DNA from 4 places in the Arthrobacter sp. NicSoilC5 genome. Region 2 is predicted to be linked to each of the others. Evidence: predicted binding sites of a transcription regulator. Region 2 holds the regulator's gene; each other region holds the start of a gene.

Region 1 (3,839 bases), 530 kb from region 2:
CAGGTCGGACTCCGGGACGGCCTGGCACGTCAGCAGGTAGCCCTTTTCGAGCTCCTCTTCGGTCATGGCGTCGTCGATGAAGTCGCCCGGGTCGAAGGAGCCGGAATCGCAGAACGCCTTGCAGGTGCCGCACGCGCCGTCGCGGCAGTCCGACGGAATGTTGATCCGCGCCTTGTAGGCCGCGTCCATGACGGTCTCATAGTCGCCGACCTTGATGACTTTGGTGACGCCGTCTTCGAAGCTGAGGGCTACTTTGTGGCCCATGGGGTCCTCCTGACTGGGCGGGCGCGTCGTCGCGTCCGGGGAAAAGTTGGGGCGTGCCCGGCGGGCACGGAATGGGACCTCCCGTGCGGCGCCCGTATGTAACGGGCGCCGGCTTGGGGCAGGTCAGATCATGTAGACGTCCACCACGTGGTGGATGTAGTCGTTCTTCAGGACCACTTTCTTCTTCAGGATCACCGGCTGCGGGCCGGAAAGGTCCACCGTGTAGTAGCTGGTGCCGAAGTACGTGTCCGTCGTGTTGTAGCGGAAGTACAGGGTGAACCAGTTGAAGCGCACCTCCACCTTGCCGCCGTCGTTCGCCAAAACCTCCACGTCCGTGATGTTGTGGCCGGTGCGCGGCTCCGGGAGGGAGGTGGCCGATGACCTGTCGGTCTTGATCCGGAATACCCGGTCCTCGATGCCGCCGCGGTTGTCGTAGTAGATCAGGGAGATCTCGTTCTGGGGGTCCTGCGTCAGCTGGTCGTCCACGTCCCAGGCCGGCATCCAGAATTCGGAGTCCGGGTGGTAGCACTCCAGCCATTCGTCGAACTGGCGGTCATCCAGCAGGCGGGCTTCCCGGTAGAGGAACGCCCGGACGGTTTCGAGGGTTGCGATTTCCTCCGCGGTCTTCAGGACCGGGGCGGTGTGGGTCAGGTTGGTCATGGGTTCTGCGCTCTCTGTGGTTCCGGCGGGCTCTCTCAGGCGGTGACGGGAACGGATTCCAGGGCGGAACGCTCCTCTTCCTCCGCCAGCGCCCGGTCCATGACTTCCTTCCAGTACCCGTGCTGGATGGGGTAGAGCCCCTCATCTTCGGTGCGCACGCCGGAGGCGATCACCCGGTTCATGCCCAGGGCCTGCGCCTGCTCATCCGGTCCGGCGATCTCGTGGGTGGAGCCGCGGGTCATGTCGTTCCACGGTGCGCTGGTGGCCCAGTAGGTCTTGTTGCAGGAGCGGAATTCCTCCAGGTCGTCCGGCGTGGCCATGCCCGTGGCGTTGAAGAAGTCCTCGTACTGGCGGATGCGCTTTGAACGGTTCTCCTGGGACTCGCCCTTGGGGGCGATGCAGTAGATGGTCACCTCGGTCTGGTCCGCGGAGATCGGCCGGAAGTGGCGGATCTGCGAGGAGAACTGGTCCATGATGTAGACGTTCGGGTACAGGCAGAGGTTGCGGGAGATGTTGATCATGAAGTTGGCCATCTCCTCGCCGTACTTGGCCACGAGCTCGTCGCGGCGGTCCCAGAGCGGACGGTCCTGCGGGTTGGTCCATTCCTGCCACAGCAGCAGGTGGCCGTGGTCGTAGGAGTAGAAGCCGCCCTTGACCTTGCCCCACTTGCCGGCGTCCATGGCCTTGGTCTTGTTGGCGGAGTCTCCGGCGCTGCGGCGGGCGGTGGTGGCCGCGTAGTTCCAGTGCACGGCCGTGACGTGGTAGCCGTCGGCGCCGTTCTCGGCCTGGACCTTCCAGTTGCCGTCATAGGTGTAGGTGGAGGAGCCGCGCAGCACTTCCAGGCCTTCGGGTGACTGGTCAACGATGGAGTCGATGACCTTGGTGGCGTCCCCGAGGTGTTCCTCGAGCGGGAGCACGTCGGCCTTCAGCGAGCCGAACAGGAAGCCGCGGTAGGACTCGAAGCGGGCCACCTTGGTGAGGTCGTGCGAGCCTTCCTTGTTGAAGGTCTCGGGGTAGCCGGCGTTCCGGGAGTCCTTGACCTTCAGCAGCTCGCCGGAGTTTTTGAAGGTCCAGCCGTGGAACGGGCAGGTGAAGGTGGTGCGGTTGTCCGTCTTGCGGCGGCACAGCATGGCGCCGCGGTGCGAACAGGCGTTGACCAGGCAGTTCAGCTGCCCGTCCTTGTCCCGGGTGATCATCACGGGGGTGCGGCCGATGTAGGTGGTGAAGTAGTCGCCCACGTTGGTGATCTGCGACTCGTGGGCGAGGTAGACCCAGTTGCCTTCGAAGATGTGCTTCATCTCGAGTTCGAAGATCTCCTGGTCGGTGAAGATCTCGCGCTTGGCCCGGATGACGCCGTTCTCTCGGTCGTCGATCACGGCGTCGGCAAGGACCTCGCGGGCATGGATCAGGTTCTCGGTCATGGCGTGCTCCTTCATTGGAGATTGCTGGACGGATGGGCGGAGGTCCACTCGGGAAGAGGCTTCGGCGGCGGACGTTGTCCAGCAATTCTTGCCGCTCGTGATTGGCCTCACATCAGGCAAATACCTAGGTTCCACCAAGGGTGTCTTTATGTACCGATAATGACTCAAAAGACGCCTAGTTGATATTTGTAGCGTCCTTATCTCCGGGCCTACGCTTGAGACCAAGATCACGCGGTGCCGAGCAGGGCAGGTGGAACTGCCCGCCCCGCAGGCCGCGTGGGGAGCAGGAGCCCTTCCTGTCCCATTCAATGAAGAAGGTGGACATCGTCATGACCCAAACCCCAACGGACAGCCGCACGGAAAACGAAGGCACCGCCGTCGAAGCAGGCTCCAAGGCAACCGAACGGTTCGCCGCGTCAGGCAAGCTCTCCCGGGTGGATGTATCCAAGGAACGGGTGAGCCTGCTGGCCGGCGCACTGATCAAGGCCGCCAACGACATCGTCGTCGAGCACCAGGTCACCTACGAGGAATACAACGCCCTCAAAGCCTGGCTGATCAAGGTGGGCACGGACGGTGAATGGCCGCTGTTCCTCGACGTCTGGCTGGAACACACCGTTGAGGACGTGAACTCCCAGGACCGTCCCGGCACCGTCGGCACCATCGAGGGTCCCTACTACGTTCCCGGCTCCCCGGAACTCCAGACGCCCGCCACCGTGGAAATGCGCGACGACGAAGAGGGCACCCCGCTGCGGTTCACCGGCCAGTTCACCGACACCGACGGCAACCCCATCCAGGGTGCGCAGGTGGAGATCTGGCACGCGGACGCCGCCGGCTTCTACTCCCAGTACGCCCCGGGCATGCCCGAGTGGCTCTTCCGGGCCACCGTCAAGGCCTCCGACGACGGCCGGTTCGAGATCAACACCATGCGTCCGGCGCCCTACCAGATCCCTACGGACGGCGCCTGCGGACAGCTGATCAACGCCGCGGGCTGGCACGCCTGGCGTCCCGCGCACATCCACATCAAGGTGTCCGCGCCGGGCTACGAGCCGGTCACGCAGCAGCTGTACTTCCCCGGCGACCCCCACAACGCGGACGACATCGCCTCGGCGGTGAAGCCTGAACTGATGCTGGACCCCCGCCCCCGTACCGACGGCAAGGGCGAGGAAGTAGTTTATGACTACGTCCTGGCAAAGCAGGGCCAGAAGAAGTAGCACGCAAACTGGGAGACACCCCCGCACGGAGGCGCTCCGGAGCTGATGCTTCGGAGCGCTTCCGGTTTTTCGCGCCAGCCAGGAGTTCCGATGAGCCATCCCCGCCCCGACCCGGCCGCCACATCCGTCGGGTCAGCCCCGCCGGCGCCGGCGCCGGAACCCCTGCTGGAACGCCCGGGGGTCCGGCCCGCGGGCCCCCGCCGGATTCTTCGCGACCTGGGACTGTCCTATGTCTCCAACGGGGCCATCGGGCTCATTTTCGCGGCGTCCGGACCCATCGCCG
Region 2 (3,839 bases):
CCAAAGGCGGCGGGCATTTTTTTGTCGTCAGGGTTTAGACTGCAGGCTTTTGGCTGCGGCAGGGTGTTTTATGCCCGGGGACCGCGGATGCGGGCGAAGCCCTTCCAGAGGCCGTAGACAGCACCGCCGAAGGTTGCTGCCTTGAGGCCCAGCGTGGCAGCGCGGCGGCCCGCGCGGAAGTCATAAACGGGCCAGTTCCGGTCCCGGGCGTGCCGGCGAAGCTTGGCGTCCGGGTTGATGGCCACGGGGTGTCCCACCAGTGACAGCAGCGGCACGTCGTTGTAGGAATCGCTGTACGCCCAGCAGCGCTTGAGGTCCAGGCCCTCCTGGTCCGCAATTCCCTGGACCGCTACGGCTTTGGCCGAGCCGTGCAGGATGTCCCCCACCAGGCGCCCGGTGTACATGCCGTCCGACACCTCACCTACTGTCCCGAGCGCTCCGGTCAGCCCCAGCCGGGTGGAGATGACTGTTGCCACTTCGATGGGGGTGGCCGTCACCAGCCAGACGCGGCGGCCCACCCGCAGGTGCTGTTCCGCCAACGCCTTGGCGCCGGGCCAGATCCGCGATGCGATCATCTCGTCGTAGACTTCTTCGCCGAGGGCCTTGATGTCGTCAACGGTGATGCCGGCGGCCAGCGTCAGGGCCGAATCACGGACCGCATGGACGTCGTCGATATTCTCACCGCGCGCCACGAACTTGAACTGCTTCCACGCGAATCCGGCCGCCTGGGCCAGGGTGAACGCGCCGCGCTGGTGCATCTTCCGCGCCACGTGGAAGAGGCTGGCCCCGCGCATCAAAGTATTGTCCACATCGAAAAACGCCGCTTCACCGGGCTGCGGCGCAGCAACCGGCCGCGTGACGACGGCGACGTATTTCTCCTCGGGCATGGACTTGAGTCTAGTCAATCCACCCGCTGGCCGCCGTCGGCGTCACCCGCACGGCGCGAACGGCGATACCGTTAAGCCATGGCTACCCCCCGCGTCGTCCTGGTCACCAAAGCTGACTGCCACCTTTGCGAGGAGGCGCGCGACGCCGTCGGCCGGGTCACTGCCTCGTTGGGCCTTACCTGGAGCGAAGAGTTGGTGGACAACCAGCCCGAACTGCGGGAGCGTTACGCCGAAGAGATCCCCGTGGTCCTGGTTGACGGGGTGCAGCGCGACTTCTGGAAGATCGACGAAGCCCGGCTGGAACGCGTCCTGCAGCGCGCCATGGCCAATTAGGGGGATGCGAGTGACGTCCTTGGATTCAACGTCCCAGCCTGTCCCGGGCATCCCGGATGCCGCGGGTGCACCGGCAAAGCAAATTCCCCCTGCTGCCGTGGCCCGGTTGACCCTGTACCTCCGGGCCCTGAACACGCTGCTGGCCGAGGGTGTTGAGCGCGTCTCCTCTGACTCTTTGGCGGAAGCCTCCGGCGTCAGTTCCTCAACGCTGCGCAAGGACCTGTCCCACGTGGGGTCCTACGGCACCAGGGGAGTAGGGTACGAGGTCCAGTACCTCAGCCGCCACATTGCCGCGGCCCTGGGGCTCACGCATGACTGGAAAGTGGCCATCGTCGGAGCCGGAAACCTGGGCAAGGCGCTGGCACGCTACGGCGGCTTTGAATCGCGTGGCTTCGATGTGGTGGCCATCTTCGACGCGGACCAGATGGTGGTGGGCAACGAGGTGGGATGGCTGCGGGTCAGCGACGTCGCGGACCTTGAGACCGTCCTCCACCGCACCGGGGCCAACATGGTGGTGCTGGCGCTTCCTGCGGCGGTGGCGCAGGGCATCTGCGACCGGGTGGTGGCGGCGGGCGTGCACAGCGTGCTCAGCTTCGCACCGGTAATGCTCCAGGTTCCGGAAGGGGTCAACCTCCGCAAGGTGGACATGGCCACGGAGCTGCAGATCCTGGCCTACCACGCCCAGCGGGCGCAGGCGCCGGGGCAGACAGCCTAGGGGCACGGTTTAAAGGCGGCGGCCCGGGATGCTGGACATCCCGGGCCGCCGTTGCGTTCTGTGGTTGGTGGTCAGCGCCCGTAAGGGTTGCCGAAGCCACCGGAATACGGGTTGGCGAAGGGCTGCTGCTTCCGGAAGTAGGGGGCAGCGGCAGGGAGGTAGAGCAGGACGATGGCGGCGATCCCCAGGACGGTCCCGATCGTTGCAAAGGAGGGGATTCCGAACAGGCCGAAGACCGACAGTGCAGCAAAGACGGTTCCCAGGATGCGTGCCCAGTTCTTGCCCTTGCGGATGAAGAAGGCCACCAGCAGGTAGAGGGCGGCGCCGATGATGCCAAAGACCACCAGGGAGCCGGCGATGAAGGGCTTGATGTCGTCGTAGGTGATGTCCGCCCCGCTGGCCCGGACCTGCTGTTCAAATTCCTGCCGGAACTGCGGGGCATCCAGCTGGGTGAGGTTGACGAGGATGGAGATGACGTAGATCGCGGTGGCAGCGATCAGCAGCCAGAATGCGATGTTCACCAGCTGGGGGACGCCGTTGCTTCCGGCCGGCTGCGGCTGCTCCGAGGGGTACTGGCCGTAAGGGGACTGGCCATACGGCGACTGCCCGTACTGGGGTGCATTCTGGCCGTAGCCCGGGGCCTGCGGAGCGTTCTGCCCGTACGGGGAACCGTACTGCGGCGCGTTTTGCCCGTACTGCGGCGCTGCGGGCGGCTGGGAACCGTACTGGGGCTGGTTCTGCCCGTACTGGGGAGCGTTCTGGCCATACTGCGGCGCGTTCTGGCCGTAGCGGGGCTGCTGTGGTCCGGGCTGCTGGCTGCCGGACTGGCCGTTCCCTGGCTGGCCATTGCCGGAGTGGGGGTCTTGGGGCGCGGGAGGCGGGACGGGAGGAGTACTCATGGCGTTCCTTCTGCAGGTCGGGATCCAGGTAGGCTGCCGGGAATCGGTCCTCAGCCTTCCCCCCAGCGTGGCTTAAGTCCACCGTACCCCCGGCGGGTGGCGTTGTGGGTGATTCAGGCGGGATCCACGCCCGCGGCCGGCAGGTGAACCCGGGGGAAAGGCCCTTGGTTAAACACGGCACCCCGGTACCGGGCCGGGATGGCCTGGTACCGGGGTGCCGTGAACGGGGAAACTTATGCTGCGGGGGCGATGAAGGCCAGTTCCAGGTTGATGGCAACCTTGTCGCTGACCAGCACGCCGCCGGCCTCGAGGACGGCGTTCCAGGTCAGGCCGAAGTCCTTGCGGCTGATGGTGGTTTCGGCGGTGAGGCCGGCGCGGGTGTTGCCGAAGGGATCGACGGCCACACCGTGGAGTTCGGTCTCAAGGGCCACGGGACGGGTGACGCCCTTGATGGTGAGGTCGCCCTGGAGTTCGTAGGCATCGCCCTTGGGGACGATCGAGTTGGAAACGAAGGAGATTTCCGGGAACTTCTCGACGTCGAAGAAGTCTTCGCCGCGGACGTGGCCGTCGCGGTTGACGTCGCCGGAGTCGAAGCTGGCGGTCTTGATGGTGGCGTTGACCTTGGAGTCGGCCACGTTCTCGGCGAGGTCCAGGGTGGCCTCGGCTTCCTTGAACTGGCCGCGGACCTTGCTGATGCCCGCGTGGCGGACGGTGAAGCCGATCTCGCTGTGGGAGTTGTCCAGGGTCCAGGTGCCGGTGGTGACGTCTGCGGGAAGTGCCATGATGTTGCTCCTTGGTGTGAATGCTGCTCGGGTCGGGGGGTTGAACCTTCATCGGTTGAAGTCTCAACTAACTTGCTGCATCCAGTATAAACATGCGTTTGCATCTTTTGTTCCCGGTTTCGGAACATTTCTTCAGAAACTTGAGTTCTACTCTTTGTAGAAAGCACGTGCGGAAGATTTCGGATCGCACGCCATCTTTGAGAAACTGGTAAACATGCCCCAA
Region 3 (3,839 bases), 1.0 Mb from region 2:
TTGCGGTCCACATCGAGCCAGGCCTGGCCAAAGGCGTCCCGGCTGTAGTCGGTGCTGGGCGCCCGCCCTTTGACAGCCAGGCCGTCAAGGGCTGCGAGGGCGCTGCCGGCCGGCACCGGGTTGGGTTCCTGGACGGGCTTCATCCAGGCGGGGTCGAAGACCGGCGCCTCCGTGGGCCCCTCCGTGGCGGGCCCGGCTGCCGCGAACTGTCCGGCGGTGAAGAACCAGAACAGTGCGGCAAGGATGGAGACCGCGGCCGTCACCAGAAGCGCCCAGGCCTGCCGGGAACGGCGGCGTGCGCGGCGGTAGGCGGACCAGCTGACGGTCACGGGGTTGACGCCGGGAGGGGAAAGTCGGGCACCCCAAGAGCCTAGGACACAGGGCGCGGGCGGCCGCTGATATCCACACTGTTGAGGACGAGTGATGGGTCACAGCGCCCGGTGGTGGCCGCCGGGTTATTGTTCCCTGGTGACCCTACGCAGGTCTTCTTCCGCGATGGACAGCAGGTCCTCGAGCTGGCGCACCCGCTCATCGGTGACGTCGCCGGTCCTCTGGGCGGCACGGGCGCGCTCCAGAAGCCGCACGGCTTCCTTATGGTTGGCTTTGGCCACGTCCAGTGCGTGCTCGAGGGTGGTTTCGTGCTGAAGTGTCGATTCGTTGTCCATGCCACCAGTGTGGTCCCGTTTCCCGGCTGATTCCAGAGAATCAGCCGGGAATTCGCAGGACGCGGGCGGATGTGGCTAGACGGCGATCGCGGCCAAGGCGGCAGCGCTTTCCTTGGCGGGGAAGGACGGCGGGTTCACGCCTGCCATCTCTTCCATGACGCGGACCACCTGGCAGCTGTAGCCGAACTCGTTGTCGTACCAGACGTAGAGGACCAGGTTCTTGTCCGTGGACACGGTGGCCAGGCCGTCCACGATCCCGGCGCGGCGGGATCCGACGAAGTCGGTGGAGACAACCTCGGGCGAGTCGATGTAGTCGATCTGCTTGCGCAGGTCCGAGTGCAGCGACATTTCACGCAGGTAGTTGTTGACCTCGTCCTTGGTGGTGCCGTTTTCAAGGGTGAGGTTCAGGATGGCCAGCGAAACGTCCGGGGTGGGGACGCGGATGGAGCTGCCGGTGAGCTTTCCCAGGAGTTCGGGCAGGGCCTTCGCCACTGCCTTGGCGGCACCGGTTTCGGTGATGACCATGTTCAGCGCAGCGGAACGGCCGCGGCGGTCGCCCTTGTGGAAGTTGTCGATCAGGTTCTGGTCGTTGGTGAAGGAATGGACGGTTTCCACGTGGCCGTGGACCACGCCGAACTTGTCGTTGATGGCCTTCAGGACCGGGGTGATGGCGTTGGTGGTGCAGGACGCCGCGGAAACGATCTTGTCCGAGTCGGTGATGTCCCGGTGGTTGATGCCGTGGACGATGTTCTTCAGTTCACCCTTGCCCGGCGCGGTCAGCAGGACCCGCGCAACGCCCTTGCTCTGCAGGTGCTGGGACAGGCCTTCGGCGTCGCGCCAGCGGCCGGTGTTGTCCACCACCAGGGCGTTGTTGATGCCGTAGGCGGTGTAGTCGATGGTGGCGGGGTCGTTCGAGTAGATGACCTGGATCTGGACACCGTTGGCAGTGATGGTGTTGGCCGCCTCGTCGATCCGGATGGTGCCTTCGAAGGACCCGTGGACGGAGTCGCGGCGCAGCAGGCTGGCCCGCTTGGAGAGGTCGTTGTCGGATCCGCGGCGCACCACAATGGCGCGCAGGCGCAGGCCGTGGCCACCGCCGGCCTTTTCGATGAGGAGGCGGGCCAGGAGGCGGCCGATGCGGCCAAAGCCATAGAGCACGACGTCGGTGCTGGTGCGGTCATCGCCGCCCCGCTTGCCCACGATTTCGGCGAGCTCTTCGCGGAGGAATTCCTCCAGCGTGGCGCCGTTGCCTTCTTCCTTGAACTTCTGGTTCAGGCGGGCGATGTCGATCGCGGCGGCACCCAGTTCGAGTCCGGCCAGCGTGTTCAGCAGGGGCGCCGTGTCCTCCAGGAGCAGTTCGTCCTTGCTCATCCGGCGCGCGAAGCGGTGCGCCTTGAGGATGTTCATGGTGGACTTGTTGATCAGGCTCCGGCCGTGGATGCTGGTCACCACGTTGTTTTCGCGGTACAGCCTGCCGATCACCGGGATCATGGCCTCGGCGAGGGCCTCCCGGCCCATCCACGTATCAAGACAAGAATCAGACGTCTGGCTCACAGAAATACCTTCCTCGGTTCAGCCGTGTACGTCGTCGTACACAGATGTAGGCCACCTGATGATGTCCAGGGGCACCGGCGCCCGCAGGGGATGGTCCCCAGGCGCCTGGATCGCGTGCAAAGAAAAACCGCCGGTTGCGGACGCAACTTTCGGCGGTAGAACTCCTGCGTCCGGAATCCATTCTAATTTGGCACGGTCCACGGAACACGCTCGGGATGCGTGAAATCACTCACACGCCCGGGGCGGACCGCACAACGCAGACTGCCGGCCTTCAGTTGTGGATGGCAGAGTACAGGTTCAGGCTGGCGGAGAACACGAGCCAGGAAAAGTACGGCAGCACCAGGTACCCGGCGGTGGCGTCCACCGGTCCGAAGCGCAGGATCAGGAACGCCAGGGTTGCGGTCAGCGCGCAGATGACAGCAAAGGCTGCCCACAGGGCCACCACTCCAAGCATGGGATACATCGCGAAGAACGTCACCGGCCACGCAGTGTTGAGCAGCAGTTGCCCCACATAGCCGGCAAGGGTGCCCCCGGACAGGCGCCCTTTGCGCCAGACCAGCCAGGCCGCTGCCGCCACGCCGGCATAGAGCACCATCCAGGTGGTGCGGAACATCCACGACGGCGGCATCCACGGAGCTTTCAGCGAGCCCGCGTACCAGCCGTTGGAGTTAAGGATGATGGGAACTGAGGCGAGTACCCAGGCCAGCGCGGAAAGGGCCAGGAAACCGGCGAGGGCAACACCCTGTGAACGGACGCCGGGAATGCCCGCTGCGGGTGCGGGACGGGTTTCAGGAATTACGGGCACGGTTCAGGATCCCCGACGCATAGCCCGTGGTCAAACGCGGTTTAAGGATGGGACAGCCGATACGCCGGGTTCTGTTCTCCCCTGCCGTTACCGGAAAGGGAGCGACGGCCATCCATCTACGAGTACCGTTGCCGGCACCCTCCAGCGGCCTACCCGGACACTCGGGCGGGCAGCCCTCGAACGTGTCCTGTCTGGCCTTGCTCCGGGTGGGGTTTACCTAGCCTTCCCGGTCACCCGGGAAGCTGGTGGTCTCTTACACCACCGTTTCACCCTTACCTGCCCTCCCCGGCCGGAGCCGGAAATGCAGGCGGTCTGTTTTCTGTGGCACTGGCCTGCGGGTTACCCCGAGTGGGCGTTACCCACCACCCTGCCCTGCGGAGCCCGGACGTTCCTCGAGCCACTTGCGTGGCGCGCGGCCGTCTGGCTGTCCCATCCGGGTCCCAGTCTACCGGCGCCGCCGGCCGCCTTTTGCCGCCGGTAGGATCGGACGGTGCTGATTCTGCTTCCCCCTTCCGAAGGCAAGACACCCGCGCTCCGCGGCCCCGCCGTCGACTGGACCGCCCTGGGCTTCCCGGAGCTCAACCCGTACCGCGCCAAGGTCCTTGAGGCGCTGGGAACAGTCAGCGCCCATCAGGATGCCCTCGCCCTGCTGGGCGTCGGAGCATCCCTGCGGGACGACGTCGAACGCAATACGCGACTGCATGCCGAACCGGCGGCGCCGGCGCACAGCATTTATTCGGGCGTCCTGTATGACGCCCTGGGCTACCGGACGCTGACGCCGGTTCAGCGCCGGAAGGCCGATGAGTCCGTCCTGG
Region 4 (3,839 bases), 1.7 Mb from region 2:
ACGTCGTTGCCGCCCCTGCCGAAGTAGTCGTGAAGGGCCTTGTATTCCTTGAACAGTTCTTCGTAAGCGGCCGCGTTTTCGGGAATTGGGGTGTAGACCTCCCCGGGCTCGGCGCCCATGGCCGCGGCGGCCGCACGGATGTCCGCGTATTCGCCCGCTGCGACAGCAGCGTGGATGGCCGATCCCAGGGCCGGACCCTGTTCCGAGCCGATGGTGGACAGCTGCAGGCCGGTGGCGTCTGCGTAGATCTGCATCAGGAGCCTGTTCTTGAGCAGGCCGCCGGCCACGATGAATTCCTTGACCGGAACCCCGGCGTCGCGGAAGGCGTCCACGATGGTGCGGGTTCCAAAGGCTGTGGCTTCCAGCAGCGCGCGGTAGGTATCCTCCGGCCTGGTGGCCAGGGTCTGGCCCACCACCATGCCCGAAAGCTCGTGGTCCACCAGGACCGAACGGTTGCCGGAATGCCAGTCGAGCGCGATCAGGCCGTGCTGTCCGATGGCCTGCCGGGATGCCAGTTCGGTGAGGTACTCGTGGATCCCCAGGCCGGCGTCCTTGGCAGCCTGGTGGTATTCGGGCGGGACGCCGTACTTGGTGAACCAGCCGAAGATGTCTCCCACGCCTGATTGTCCGGCCTCGTAGCCCCACAGGCCCGGCACGATTCCACCATCCACGGCACCGCACATTCCCGGCACCTCGCGCAGCTCGCTGCCGTTCATGACGTGGCAGGTGGAGGTGCCCATGATCGCCACCAGCTGGCCGGATTCCACAGCCTTCGCGGCCGGGGCCGTGACATGGGCGTCAACGTTTCCCACGGCCACCGCGATGCCCTCCGGCAGCCCGGTCCAGGCGGCTGCCTCCGCCGTCAGGGTGCCGGCGGCGTCCCCCAGCTGGCCGATGGTGTGCTCCAGCTTGGAGCTGACAAAGTCTTTGAAGTCCGGGTTCAGGGCGGCCAGGAACTCATCGGACGGATACCGGCCATCCTGGTAGATGCCCTTGTAGCCGGCAGTGCAGGCGTTGCGGACATACCGGCCGCAGAGCTGCCAGACGATCCAGTCCGCAGCCTCCACCCAGTGGTCCATCGCGGCGTAGGCCTCCGGGTCCTCCTCCAGCAGCTGCAGCCCCTTGGCGAATTCCCATTCGGAGGAGATCAGGCCCCCGTAGCGGGGAAGCCAGTCCTCCCCCCGTTCAGCGGCAAGCCGGTTGATCCGGTCGGCCTGGCCCTGCGCAGCATGGTGGCGCCAGAGCTTTACATAGGCGTGCGGGCGGTTGGCGAAGCCGGGCAGTTCGTTGAGGGGCGTGCCGTCCGACTTGACCGGAACCATGGTGCAGGCAGTGAAATCCGTGGCAATGCCGACGACGGCGGCGGGGTCGATCCCGGCGTTCGCCACCGCGGCGGGGACGGCGGTCCGCAGGACGTCCCGGTAGTCGTTGGGCACCTGAAGTGCCCATTCCCCGGGAAGGCGGGCGCCGTCGTCGCCCGCGGTGTCCCGGGGCAGGACGTCGGTAACCACCGCGTGGGGGTACTCATGGACGGCGCTGCCCAGTTCCTTGCCGTCGCGGACACGCACCACCACGGCACGGCCTGAAAGGGTTCCGTAATCCACCCCGATGACGCAATGGTCATGGTGGGACTCGGAGCCGGGAGTGAACAGCGCATCTGGCATGGGGTTGCCTCCGTCCGGGAGGCTTAGGCCTCATTACCGGGTTTGTAGGGGTCAGGGTGTAGCTACGTGCTGCAGCAAGTGTGAACGCTAACAAAGAAGAAGTCAATGAAGCCGAAAAGTTTCCGAAATTCCTGCCGGGCACTCTTGTTAGCGTTCACAAACCGGTCTATATTGAACCGACACATCAACAATGTGGCCAGGACCAGGGAGCACTGGTGCTGCCTGGTCCACCAACACTTCGCGGCAGTGCTGCCGCGGAAGGAGAAAATGGTGAGAATCAAAAAACTGATGGGCGCGGTGGCCCTTGTCCTCGCCCTGACGGTGGGCGCCACAGGTTGCGGCTCCCGCGGCGGGGCCAGCGAATCCAGCGGTGCCGCCAAGCCCAGTGATTCACTGGTAGGCATTTCAATGCCCACGCAGACATCCGAACGGTGGATCGCTGACGGCGCCAACGTGGAGAAGTCCCTGAAGGACCTCGGCTACAAGACGGACCTGCAGTTCGCCAATGACGATATCCCCACGCAGGTGTCGCAGATCGAGAACATGCTGACCAAGGGCGCCAAGGCCCTGATCATCGCCGCCATTGACGGCACCACCCTGACTGACGTCCTGGCCAAGGCCAAGGAGCAGAACGTCAAGGTCATCGCGTACGACCGCCTCATCAACGGCACGCCCAACGTCGACTACTACACCACGTTCGACAACTACACCGTTGGTGTCCAGCAGGCCACCTCGCTGCTGACCGGGCTGGGCCTCGTTGATGCCAGCGGCAAGAAGGTGGACGGCAAGGGCCCCTTCAACATCGAGCTTTTCGCGGGCAGCCCCGACGACAACAACGCCAACTTCTTCTGGACCGGCGCCATGGACACCCTCAAGCCGTACATGGATGCCGGCACCCTGAAGGTCCCCAGCGGACAGACCAAATTTGAGCAGGCAGCGATCCTCCGCTGGCAGGCACCCGTGGCCCAGAAGCGCATGGAGGACATCATCACCTCCGCGTACAGCTCCGGCACCAAGCTGAACGGCGTCCTGTCCCCGTATGACGGCCTGTCAATCGGCATCATCTCGGCCCTCACCAGCACCGGCGGCTACGCCAAGGGAAGCCTGCCCGTAGTAACCGGCCAGGACGCCGAAAAGGGTTCCGTGAAGTCCATCGTCGCCGGCGAGCAGTACTCCACCATCTTCAAGGACACCCGCCAGCTCGGCGCGCAGGCCGTCAAGATGGTTGATGCTGTCCTCAAGGGCCAGGAACCGGAAACCAATGACACCAAGACCTACAACAACAAGGTCAAGGTTGTCCCGGCCTTCCTGCTGAAGTCCGTGATCATCACCAAGGACAACTACAAGAAGGAACTGATCGACTCGGGTTACTACAAGGACTCCGACGTCAAGTAGTCAGCGTCCGGGGGCTGTGGCCGGACCTCCATCCGGCCACAGCCCCGCCCGCAGCCTCCTGCAGCAGCAGGAAGGCCCAGCTTCGACCAGTCAGTGGGAATTGACGATGAACACACCCATTCTTCAAATGCGAGGAATCACCAAGACGTTCCCGGGCGTGAAAGCGCTGCAGGACGTCACCCTGGATGTGAACCGTGGCGAGGTCCACGCCATCTGCGGTGAAAACGGGGCCGGCAAATCAACGCTCATGAAAGTGTTGTCCGGCGTCTATGCACACAACACCTTCGACGGGGAGATCCTGTTCGAGAACGAACCCTGCAACTTCTCCAGCATCTCGGACAGCGAAAAGCGCGGGATTGTCATCATCCACCAGGAACTGGCCCTGAGCCCGTTCCTCTCCATCGCCGAGAACATCTACCTGGGCAATGAACAGGCCACCAATGGATGGGTGGACTGGCGCAAGACCAACCTCGAGGCAGCCAAGCTGCTGGCCCGCGTTGGCCTGGACGAGAATCCTGTCACCCCCGTGCAGCACATCAGTGTCGGTAAGCAGCAGCTGGTGGAAATCGCCAAGGCATTGTCCAAGGAAGTGAAGCTGCTGATCCTGGACGAGCCCACGGCCGCCCTCAATGACGAGGATTCCGGCCACCTGCTGGACCTGATCCTCCACCTGAAGGGCCAGGGCGTCACCAGCATCATCATCAGCCACAAACTCAATGAGATCCGTAAGGTGGCGGACGCCGTCACCATCATCCGGGACGGCAGGACCATCGAGACCCT

The links. The regulator Rex, encoded in region 2, represses fermentation and respiration genes when NADH is low (regulators of the CRP and FNR family bind a similar motif). The targets are predictions, from matches to a motif close to CTTGTGAANNNNTTCACAAG.
Region 1: the regulator Rex is predicted to act here: its motif matches at 2,440-2,459, upstream of benA (benzoate 1,2-dioxygenase large subunit).
Region 3: the regulator Rex is predicted to act here: its motif matches at 2,436-2,455, upstream of LDO22_RS05315 (glyceraldehyde-3-phosphate dehydrogenase).
Region 4: the regulator Rex is predicted to act here: its motif matches at 1,806-1,825, upstream of araB (ribulokinase).

Annotation. Positions count from the first base shown of each region.
Region 1 is NZ_AP024660.1:2,666,611-2,670,449, forward strand. Features, by position in the region: gene benC (benzoate 1,2-dioxygenase electron transfer component BenC) at 1-264, opposite strand, end outside; gene benB (benzoate 1,2-dioxygenase small subunit) at 388-924, opposite strand; gene benA (benzoate 1,2-dioxygenase large subunit) at 960-2,345, opposite strand; gene catA (catechol 1,2-dioxygenase) at 2,675-3,556, shown strand; gene LDO22_RS12545 (benzoate/H(+) symporter BenE family transporter) at 3,647-3,839, shown strand, end outside.
Region 2 is NZ_AP024660.1:2,132,877-2,136,715, reverse strand. Features, by position in the region: gene LDO22_RS10045 (HAD-IB family hydrolase) at 69-887, opposite strand; gene LDO22_RS10040 (glutaredoxin family protein) at 966-1,220, shown strand; gene LDO22_RS10035 (redox-sensing transcriptional repressor Rex) at 1,231-1,935, shown strand; gene LDO22_RS10030 (hypothetical protein) at 2,007-2,834, opposite strand; gene LDO22_RS10025 (YceI family protein) at 3,068-3,616, opposite strand; gene LDO22_RS10020 (histidine phosphatase family protein) at 3,831-3,839, shown strand, end outside.
Region 3 is NZ_AP024660.1:1,128,754-1,132,592, forward strand. Features, by position in the region: gene LDO22_RS05305 (HNH endonuclease family protein) at 1-329, opposite strand, end outside; gene LDO22_RS05310 (hypothetical protein) at 456-665, opposite strand; gene LDO22_RS05315 (glyceraldehyde-3-phosphate dehydrogenase) at 741-2,219, opposite strand; gene LDO22_RS05320 (TspO/MBR family protein) at 2,491-3,024, opposite strand; RNA gene rnpB (RNase P RNA component class A) at 3,069-3,456, opposite strand; gene LDO22_RS05330 (peroxide stress protein YaaA) at 3,515-3,839, shown strand, end outside.
Region 4 is NZ_AP024660.1:3,812,187-3,816,025, reverse strand. Features, by position in the region: gene araB (ribulokinase) at 1-1,664, opposite strand, end outside; gene chvE (multiple monosaccharide ABC transporter substrate-binding protein) at 1,932-3,059, shown strand; gene mmsA (multiple monosaccharide ABC transporter ATP-binding protein) at 3,166-3,839, shown strand, end outside.